DNA from 4 places in the Streptomyces sp. NPDC097640 genome. Region 4 is predicted to be linked to each of the others. Evidence: riboswitches for the same ligand, from Rfam matches in the RefSeq annotation. Region 4 holds a riboswitch; each other region holds the start of a gene.
The links. Region 4 has a riboswitch for cyclic di-AMP ahead of ABTY62_RS18115 (C40 family peptidase). Riboswitches for the same ligand answer to the same signal wherever they lie in the genome.

Region 1 (2,191 bases), on a different contig from region 4:
GCGAGCGAGACGCCGAGGATGGCGTTGGCGCCGAGCGAGGACTTGTCCGGGGTGGCGTCCAGGTCGAACATCGCCTGGTCGATCAGGCGCTGCTCGGTGGCGTCGTAGCCGACGAGCTCCGGACCGATCTGCTCGATGACGGCGAGGACGGCCTTCTCGACACCCTTGCCGCCGTAACGGTTCTTGTCGCCGTCGCGGAGTTCGAGTGCCTCGAAGGCACCGGTGGAAGCACCGGAGGGCACGGCGGCACGGCCGGTGCTGCCGTCGTCGAGGCCGACCTCGACCTCGACCGTGGGGTTGCCTCGCGAGTCGAGGATCTCGCGAGCTACGACGACGTCGATGGACGGCACGAGGTTCTCCTTCGTATGGGTCTGTCGTTCTCCGGCATGAGCCTAACGGGCCCGGGGGCCGGGCCCGACGAAGCCCCGGCGGGGCGCGCCTCAGGTGGGGGGCGGCGCGCCCGGCCGGGGCGGTCCTCGGGGATGTCGAGGTCGCGGTCGCCGGGCTGGGGGGAACGGTCCCGGCGGGGGGTCAGCCGAGGTGGAGCTGCTGGCCCGGGTAGATGAGGTTGGCGTCCTCGACGATGTCCTTGTTCAGCTCGAAGAGCTTCTTCCAGCCGCCCTTGACGTGGTGCGCCTCGGCGATCTTGGAGAGGGTGTCGCCGGACTTGACCTTGTACTCGCCGTCGCCCTTCTTGAACGTGTGGCGGGCCTCACCGCGCGCGGCGTGCTGACCCTCGCCGCGGGGCTGCGCCTTCGGCTGGGCGGGCTTCGCGGGCTGGGCCGGCTTCGCGGGCTGGGCCGGCTTCGCGGGCTGAGCCGGCTGGGCCGGCTTCGAGGACTGCGTGGTGGAGCTGGAGGGGGTCGGGGTGCCGCTGGTGGTCAGCCCCGTGCCGCAGACCGGCCAGGCGCCCTTGCCCTGTCCGGCCAGGACCTTCTCGGCTATCTGGATCTGCTGGTCCTTGGTGGCCAGGTCGGCGCGGGAGGCGAAGGACGTACCGCCGAACGCGGCCCAGGTGGAGTTGGTGAACTGGAGGCCGCCGTAGAAGCCGTTGCCCGTGTTGATCGACCAGTTGCCGCCGGACTCGCACTGCGCGACCTTGTCCCACTGGGCGGTGGTCGCGGCCGAGGCGGAGGTGGCCCCCAGGATGGGTGCGGCGATGGCCGCACCGGCGACGCCGGCGAGCGCGGCGATGCGGGTGACCTTCGAGGGACGGCGGTGCTTACCCTTGTCGTTACGCATGTTCGTTCCTCACCGACGCCTACGAGGTGAGCTGTCGGGTTCGGACGTGAGTTGCCCGGCCGGACGCGGCTGACCGCGTCCGTCTTCACCCCTAGCCGACCGAGCCCGTCTCCGGGCCGCCGCGGCACCTACCTTGGGTCCCCCGCTCCTGCCTTCGGCGCTGACGCGTCTGGTTCCCCCCGACCGCCGGCAGGACTCGGCGTGACGATCGACGGTGCCCGCGGTAGCGAGCGGGAAGACGTTAAACACACCTTCCGATGAGGTTCAAACCCCCATATCCCAGCGAAGGCGGCCCGATCCGCACCCAGCCGTCCCGCATCTACGCAGGTGGGGCCGGGTGCGGAAAGATCGGACAGGTGGCGCAGGCCGGGCGATGTGACGAGATGTATGTCTCACTGCCGCCAGATCGGGCATTTCACCCCGAACTGCCGCTACTTCGCGCTGAGATCGAGACGCTGACCAGGGTGGATGAGGTCGGGATTGCCCCCGATGAGGGATTTGTCGCTCTGGTACAGCCGGGCCCAGTCCCCGGTGACCCCCTGCCCGTCCGCGGTGTCTGACGAGGCGTCATCGGTGCGCACGCTGGAGTCCTCGCGACCCAGGGGCGGAAGCGTGATCTCGGCGCGGCCCTCGCCGCCGCGCGAGGCATGCCGCCCGGAGGGCCGCGCCTCGTCGCCGGCGTCCCCGGACTCGCCCCCCTGGGCGTCGGGCGCGCCGCGGTGGCGGCCGGTGGGGGCGGAGGAGTCCTCGTCGGCCTTGTCGCCCTTGGCGCCCTTGTCGGCGCCGGAGGGCGTGCCGCCCTCCTCGCGGGACGTCTCGTCGGTGGCGCGGCCGGAGTCGCCGGACTTGCCGCCGCCCTTCCCGCCGGAAGCGCCGTCGTCCGCGCCGTCGCCGGTCGCGGAGGGATCCGGCGTCCCGGCCTTGTCGGACTTATCAGACTCCTCCGAGT
Region 2 (2,191 bases), on a different contig from region 4:
CGCGGTCACCGCCGCCTGCCTGCTGGCCGAGTTCCACGGCGTCCGGGACTGGGCCCAGGCGGCCACCGAGATCGCCACCGTCGTGACGGTCGCCCTGCTGGCCCTCCTCACCAACCACGTCATCAGCCGCGGCGGCCGGCGGCTGGCCTCGGCGCGCGGCATCGCGGAGGCGGCCCAGCGCGCCGTCCTGCCCGCACCGCCCGCCCGCCTCGCCAGCCTGGACGTCGCGGCCCGCTATGTGGCCGCGGAGCGCGACGCCGCGATCGGCGGCGACCTCTACGCGGTGCAGGACACCCCGCACGGCGTACGGATGCTCATCGGCGACGTACGGGGCAAGGGGCTGGGGGCGGTCGAGGTGGTCGCGATCACCATCGGCGCCTTCCGGGAGGCCGCCGAGCAGGAGGCGACCCTGGAGGGGCTCGCGCTGCGCCTGGAGCGGGCGTTGCAGCGGGAGCGGGCCCGGCGGGGCGACATCGAGCAGTCCGAGGGGTTCATCACGGCGGTGCTCGCCGAGATCCCCCGCGGCGACTCCCTCCTCCGCCTCATCAACCGCGGCCACCCGGCGCCTCTCCTGCTGCGCGCCGACGGCTCGGTGTGCAGCCCCGAGCCCGAAGTACCGGCGCTGCCGCTGGGCATGGGCGACCTGGGGGCGTGGCCGGACCGGGTGGAGGAGCTGCCGTTCGCGGAAGGGGTGACCCTGCTGCTGTTCACCGACGGCGTGAGCGAGGCGCGCGACGCGCGGGGCGTGTTCTACGACCCGGCGGTCCGGCTGCGCGGCCTCGGCTTCGCCGGACCGGTGGAGCTGCTCGACGCGCTGGTCGCGGACGTGGAGCGGCACACGGGCGGCGGGACCACGGACGACATGGCGCTGCTGGCGCTGCGCCGCTCCCCGGTGACACCCGGCACCGCGCTTTAACACGCTCCGTAGCGGACCATGATCATTACGGATAACGATTGACGCACGATCAGCGCGAGGGCGTTTCCGGGTGTGCTCGGGCGGCCGCCGACTCGCCCCCATCTGTCCTATGTTCGGCGTTAAGTTCACCTCAAAGGTTCCTCTGATTCCCGGGAACGGCTTGGAATCAGGTCACGCCTTCTATTAACGTTCGATAACGCAGCGCGGTCGTCACAACCGCCGCAAGAGGCGGCACCGCGCGCCGTCGCCGAATCCCGCACGCACGGCAGCACCCAGCAGCAGAGCGACAACAGCAACACCAAGGGAACCGGGGAACCACCAACCTTGGGGTGAATCGGGTCGAACCTGACCCGTAGGAGACCTTCCTGCTCCGAACCCGTCAGCTAACCCGGTAGGCGAGAGGGAAGGAAAGGAGTGCGCCCGCGTGGCGTCCAACAGGTCTGCCCTTGAAGAAGCTCCGACCCGCCCGTCCGGTGTCGACACCGGAACCGGGACCGCGGTCCGCTACGGCTCCTGGTTCGAACCGGCCGCCAAGGCGGGGGCCGACCAGGACACCGAGACCTGGGAGGAGTGGAATCCCACCGAGGAGTCCATAGCCCCCGTACGCGGCAAGCACCGCGTCCCCAAGCAGCGCGGCGGCACCATGGCCCGCAGCGGCGCCGTCCTCGGCGTCGGCGTGATCGCGGCGGTCGGCGCCGGCGGGATGGCGACCGCCAAGGACCGCCCCAAGGCCCCCATATCCATGCCGGACCTGGCGCACGTCGCCGGCCAGGTGCAGGACGCCCTCCCCGACGCCAAGGACCTGCCCGGCATCGGCGCGCTGTTCTCCGACTCCGGTTCCGACTCCGACGGCTCCACCACCGCCACCCCCCTCTCCACGGCCGGCCTGACCTCCGAGGACGAGCAGAACGGCGCGACCGACGCCGGCGAGGCGCTGCGCGCCCGCATCCTCCAGCAGGCCGAGAACCAGCAGAACGCCGCCGACGAGTCGCAGCGCGACGCCGCGGCCGACGCCGCCGCCAAGCAGGCCGCCGAGAAGGCCGCCGCCGCTGCCAAGAAGGCCTCCGACGCGGAGGCGAAGCGGAAGGCCGAGGCCGAGGCCAAGAAGAAGGCCGCCGAGGCCGAGGCCAAGCGGAAGGCGGAGGAGGCGGCCAAGAAGAAGGCCGAGGCCGAGCGCCTGGCGAAGCTCGCCGCCCAGTACACCCTCCCCGTCGCCTCGTACACCCTGACCGCGTCGTTCGGCCAGGCCGGCGACATGTGGTCGGCCGACCACAC
Region 3 (2,191 bases), on a different contig from region 4:
CCGGGATACCCGGTCAGCGTGCAACTGGCCGCGCCGGTATTGGTGAAGGCCAGGGGGACATAGACATTGCCCGCACCGATATCCGCCCGGCCGGTGGACAGTTTCAGCTGATCCTTGGAGCAGATGCGGCGGACGGCGGGCGGGGCGGCGGAGCCGGCCTCGGTGGTGACGGACGGCTCGGCGGCGCTCGGCGCCTTCGAGGCCGGATCGGCCTCGGGCGGGGCCGTGCTGGGCGCGGCGGTGCCGGGCCGGGCCGTGCCCGTGGCCGAGTGGGACTTACCGGCCGAGCCGGGCGGCGCGGGCGCCCCCGACGTCGCATCGGAGCCGCAGGCCGTGACCGCGGCCAGGGCGCCGACGACCAGCGCGGATATGGATAAGACCGGCGGCCGACGCCTCGCGGGCGCCCCGCCGTGTGGCTGTGTCATGGCCAACCTCCTGTGGGTCGGGCCTCCGGCGGCTCGTCGGCCGCCGCACCGAGTGCCCCGACAGCCCCCGTCCGTTCCCGTTCCCCTTCCCACTCCCCTTCCCCCGATGGGCGCCCTTATTCCGGTCGATATGCGACTCCGCCGCGCGGCCCCAGCATTAATCACATAATTACGGCAATTCGGCATTACGGATTCCGAGCCACAATCACCCCACCCGGAAAGCCGTGACCCGGATCACATTTCATCAGCGGCGTGATCGATTTCAGGACACAGGTCCGCCGAGACCTTGTCGTGACCAAAACGGTGTGTTTACTGTGCCGCACCCGGCGCATTCGTTGCGGCGGGTCCTCCTCCGCCGGAGCGCCGAGTCCTGCCGTGGCGGAGGGGTGACACGACGACCTGTCACGGCAGGAGCGGGGGAACCAGGTAGGCGCCGTGCCGCACGACATCGGGCGGTACGGCTAGGGGTGAAGTCGCGCCGCGGTGCCGGGGGGCACCGGGGACGGCGCGGCCGGGCAGCTCCCGCCCGAACCCGACAGCTCACCTCGCAGGCGTCAGGAGAGGATGAGCTCAATGGCTGCACGCGGACGTCACCGACGGCCCCGGCCCCGACGCGTCTCCCGCGCCTCGCTCGCGTTCACCGCGGGCGGCGCCGGGGTGGCGCTGCCCCTCATAGGCGTCGGCCAGGCGAACGCCGCCTCCGTCGACACCTGGGACAAGGTGGCGGAGTGCGAGTCCACCGACAACTGGAGCATCAACACCGGGAACGGCTACTACGGCGGCCTCCAGTTCTCCCAGTCCACCTGGGAGGCGTTCGGCGGGACGGCCTACGCGTCCCGGGCCGACCTGGCCTCCAAGGACCAGCAGATAGCCGTCGCCGAGAAGGTGCTCGACGCCCAGGGGCCCGGCGCCTGGCCGGTCTGCTCGGTCAAGGCGGGCCTGACCCGCGGCGGCCAGCCCGCTGACGTCTCTCCCGGAACCTCAGGCACCTCGGGCTCCTCCGGCTCCTCCCAGGCCGCTCCCAGGACGGCCCCCAAGGCCACACCGAAGGTCACGCCGAAGGACGCCCCACAGGCCGCTCCGAAGGCCACCACCACGGCCGTCGACCAGAGCGCGGCCGCCACCGGGCGCTCCGCCGCCTCGTACACCGTGGTCGGCGGCGACACGCTGTCCCGGATAGCCGATGCCCGGGACGTGGACGGCGGCTGGCAGCGGCTCTACGAGGCCAACCGCCGCGTCATCGGCGGCGACCCCGACCTGATCTACCCCGGCCAGAAGCTCACCCTCGACGGCAGCGCGTCCCCGGCCGCGAAGACGCCCGAGAGCCGGCCCCGGGCCGAACAGCCAAATCAAGCCAAGCAGCGCGCCGAGCAGGCGGACCGGGCCAAGCAGCAGCGGGCCGAGCAGGCGGCCAAGCAGCGGATCGAGCAGGCGCAGAAGGCGCGCGAGCGCGCCGCGAAGTCCGGCTCGTCGGCGCGCTCCTCCTCGTCCTTCACCACCCCGGTCGCCAGCCACGGCATCGGCACCGCCTACGGCGTCTCCGGCAGCAACTGGTCCAGCGGCCACCACACCGGGGTCGACTTCCCCGTCGCCACCGGCACCCAGGTGCGGGCCGTGGGCTCGGCCGAGGTGGTCGCCGCGGGCTGGGGCGGGGCGTACGGCTACCAGGTGGTGCTCCGCCACCCCGACGGCATGTACAGCCAGTACGCGCACATGTCGGCGCTGTCCGTCCACGTCGGCCAGTCCGTGTCCGGTGGCCAGCAGCT
Region 4 (2,191 bases):
GCCGTCCGCGGCCTGCCCGGCGAAGCTCTCCTCGTCGATCAGCTCGTTCTTCAGGTTCGAGATCTTGGCGCTGAAGGACTTGGGCGGATACCGCTTCGGGTCCAGGTCGAGATCCCGGCACACCAGCGCCATCAGCCGCTTGGAGTCCGCCGCGTCGTAGATCGAGAAGGAGGAGGTGAAGCCCAGCTTCTTGGACTCCCGGCGCAGGATGCGCACACAGGCGCTGTGGAAGGTCGACACCCACATGGCCTTCGCGCGCGGGCCGACCAGCTCCTCGACCCGCTCCTTCATCTCGCCCGCGGCCTTGTTGGTGAAGGTGATGGCGAGGATCTGGCCGGGGTGGACCCCGCGCGCGCCGAGCAGATACGCGATGCGGTGGGTGAGCACCCTGGTCTTGCCCGACCCGGCGCCCGCGACGATCAGCAGCGGCGAGCCGGTGTGCACCACGGCGGCCCGCTGCTGCTCGTTCATCCCCTCGAGCAGCGCGGATGTGTCCACCGCGGGCCGCGCCGCGCCGTCGCGGTAGTACGCCTCCCTGGGGACGGGCGCGTCGAACTTCCCGTCGAAGAGGTCGTGTGGAACGCCCTCAGCGGCGGGGTGGCCGTCGTCCTCGGGCGGCGGAGGCTCCTCGTCCGAGGGCCCGAGGTCCGCCAGGAAGCTGTCGTCAAAGAGGCTGCTCATCGCTCACCGAGTCTAGGCCGCCGCACTGACAGCGTACGTGCGGATATCACGAAACGGTTTCGGGACAATTCGAACACCAGGCTTCACATGAGCCCCACAAGCCCACTACCGTCCTCGATCAGGCGGTCCGGAACCCGTCGGCGACCGCGTCGACACGGGCTGTCTCCGCCGAGTCCGGTCCCGCCGCGAGGCAGCCGGAGCCGGGGACCCAGAGATACCACTGGGGTGAATCGGACCATGTGGCGACGCCGGCCGTCGCCCACCCGGCCCGTAGGGCAGCCTTCCGACGCCCGAACCCGACAGCTAACCCGGTAGGCGGTCCACGGAAGGAGTCGCCTCCCTTGGCGTCGCACCGCAAGCCGCGGACCCGAATACTGGACTCGGCCACCGGCCGCCGCACCGCCGTCGGTGTCACGACGGCCGCCCTCGCATCTGTCACCCTCCTCTCCCAGACGGCGAGCGCCGAGCCCGGCAAGCCGAAGCCGTCGGTCGAAGAGGTCAAGAAGAAGGTCGACACCCTCTACCACCAGGCGGAGTCCGCCACCCAGAGCTACAACGCGGCCAAGGAGCGCACCGGCCAGCAGCGCGCCAAGGTCGACCAGCTCCTGGACAGCGTCGCCAAGCGCACCGAGAAGCTGAACGAGGCGCGGCGCACCCTGGGCAGCCTCGCGGCCGCGCAGTACCGCAACGGCGGCATGGCCTCCAGCGCCGCGACGCTGCTGTTCGCCTCGGACCCGAAGGGCATCTTCGACCAGTCCCATCTGATGGACCGGCTGTCCAGCGGGCAGAAGAAGGCCGTCGACGACTTTCTGACGCAACAGGCCACGGCCTCCAAGGAGCGCACCAAGGCCAGTGAGAGCCTGGCCACGCTGACCCGCTCGCAACAGGAGCTGAAGACCCAGAAGCAGACCGTCCAGGGCAAGCTCACCCAGGCGCACCAGTTGCTCTCGAAGCTGACCGCGGAGGAGAAGGCGCGGCTGGCGGCGATCGAGAAGAAGAAGGAAGAGGAGGCCCAGCGCAAGGCCGCGGAGCTGGCGCGGCAGCAGCGGGAGGCCGCGGCGAAGCGACAGCAGGAGCAGCAGGCGCAGCAGAAACAGCAGGAACAGGCGAGCGGCTCCAGCTCCTCGGGGTCCACCGACTCGTCCGGGTCTTCGGGTTCGTCGGGTTCCTCGGGCTCTTCGGGTTCCTCCAGTTCGCAGACCACCAAGGCCGACAAGGCCATCGCCTTCGCGCGTGCCCAGGTCGGCAAGCCGTACGTCTGGGGCGCGACCGGCCCCAACTCCTACGACTGCTCGGGGCTCACCCAGGCCGCCTGGAAGGCCGCCGGGGTCTCACTGCCGCGCACCACCTGGGACCAGGTGAAGGTCGGCACGCGGGTGTCGACCGCCGACCTCCAGCCGGGCGATCTCGTCTTCTTCTATGACGACATCAGCCATGTCGGCCTCTATATAGGCGACGGAATGATGATTCATGCCCCGAAGCCTGGTGATGTGGTGAAGAAGGCGCCGAT

Region 1: another riboswitch for cyclic di-AMP. It lies ahead of ABTY62_RS45700 (transglycosylase family protein); the one in region 4 lies ahead of ABTY62_RS18115 (C40 family peptidase).
Region 2: another riboswitch for cyclic di-AMP. It lies ahead of ABTY62_RS46250 (M23 family metallopeptidase); the one in region 4 lies ahead of ABTY62_RS18115 (C40 family peptidase).
Region 3: another riboswitch for cyclic di-AMP. It lies ahead of ABTY62_RS20455 (transglycosylase family protein); the one in region 4 lies ahead of ABTY62_RS18115 (C40 family peptidase).

What each region holds. Positions count from the first base shown of each region.
Region 1 is NZ_JBEOSB010000050.1:36,193-38,383, reverse strand. It holds gene eno (phosphopyruvate hydratase) at 1-350, opposite strand, end outside; gene ABTY62_RS45700 (transglycosylase family protein) at 532-1,242, opposite strand; cyclic di-AMP (ydaO/yuaA leader) riboswitch at 1,244-1,412, opposite strand; gene ABTY62_RS45695 (transglycosylase family protein) at 1,674-2,191, opposite strand, start outside.
Region 2 is NZ_JBEOSB010000053.1:34,415-36,605, reverse strand. It holds gene ABTY62_RS46255 (PP2C family protein-serine/threonine phosphatase) at 1-916, shown strand, start outside; cyclic di-AMP (ydaO/yuaA leader) riboswitch at 1,203-1,329, shown strand; gene ABTY62_RS46250 (M23 family metallopeptidase) at 1,341-2,191, shown strand, end outside.
Region 3 is NZ_JBEOSB010000012.1:92,566-94,756, reverse strand. It holds gene ABTY62_RS20460 (DUF4232 domain-containing protein) at 1-425, opposite strand, end outside; cyclic di-AMP (ydaO/yuaA leader) riboswitch at 811-993, shown strand; gene ABTY62_RS20455 (transglycosylase family protein) at 999-2,191, shown strand, end outside.
Region 4 is NZ_JBEOSB010000010.1:191,924-194,114, reverse strand. It holds gene pcrA (DNA helicase PcrA) at 1-681, opposite strand, end outside; cyclic di-AMP (ydaO/yuaA leader) riboswitch at 838-1,014, shown strand; gene ABTY62_RS18115 (C40 family peptidase) at 1,023-2,191, shown strand, end outside.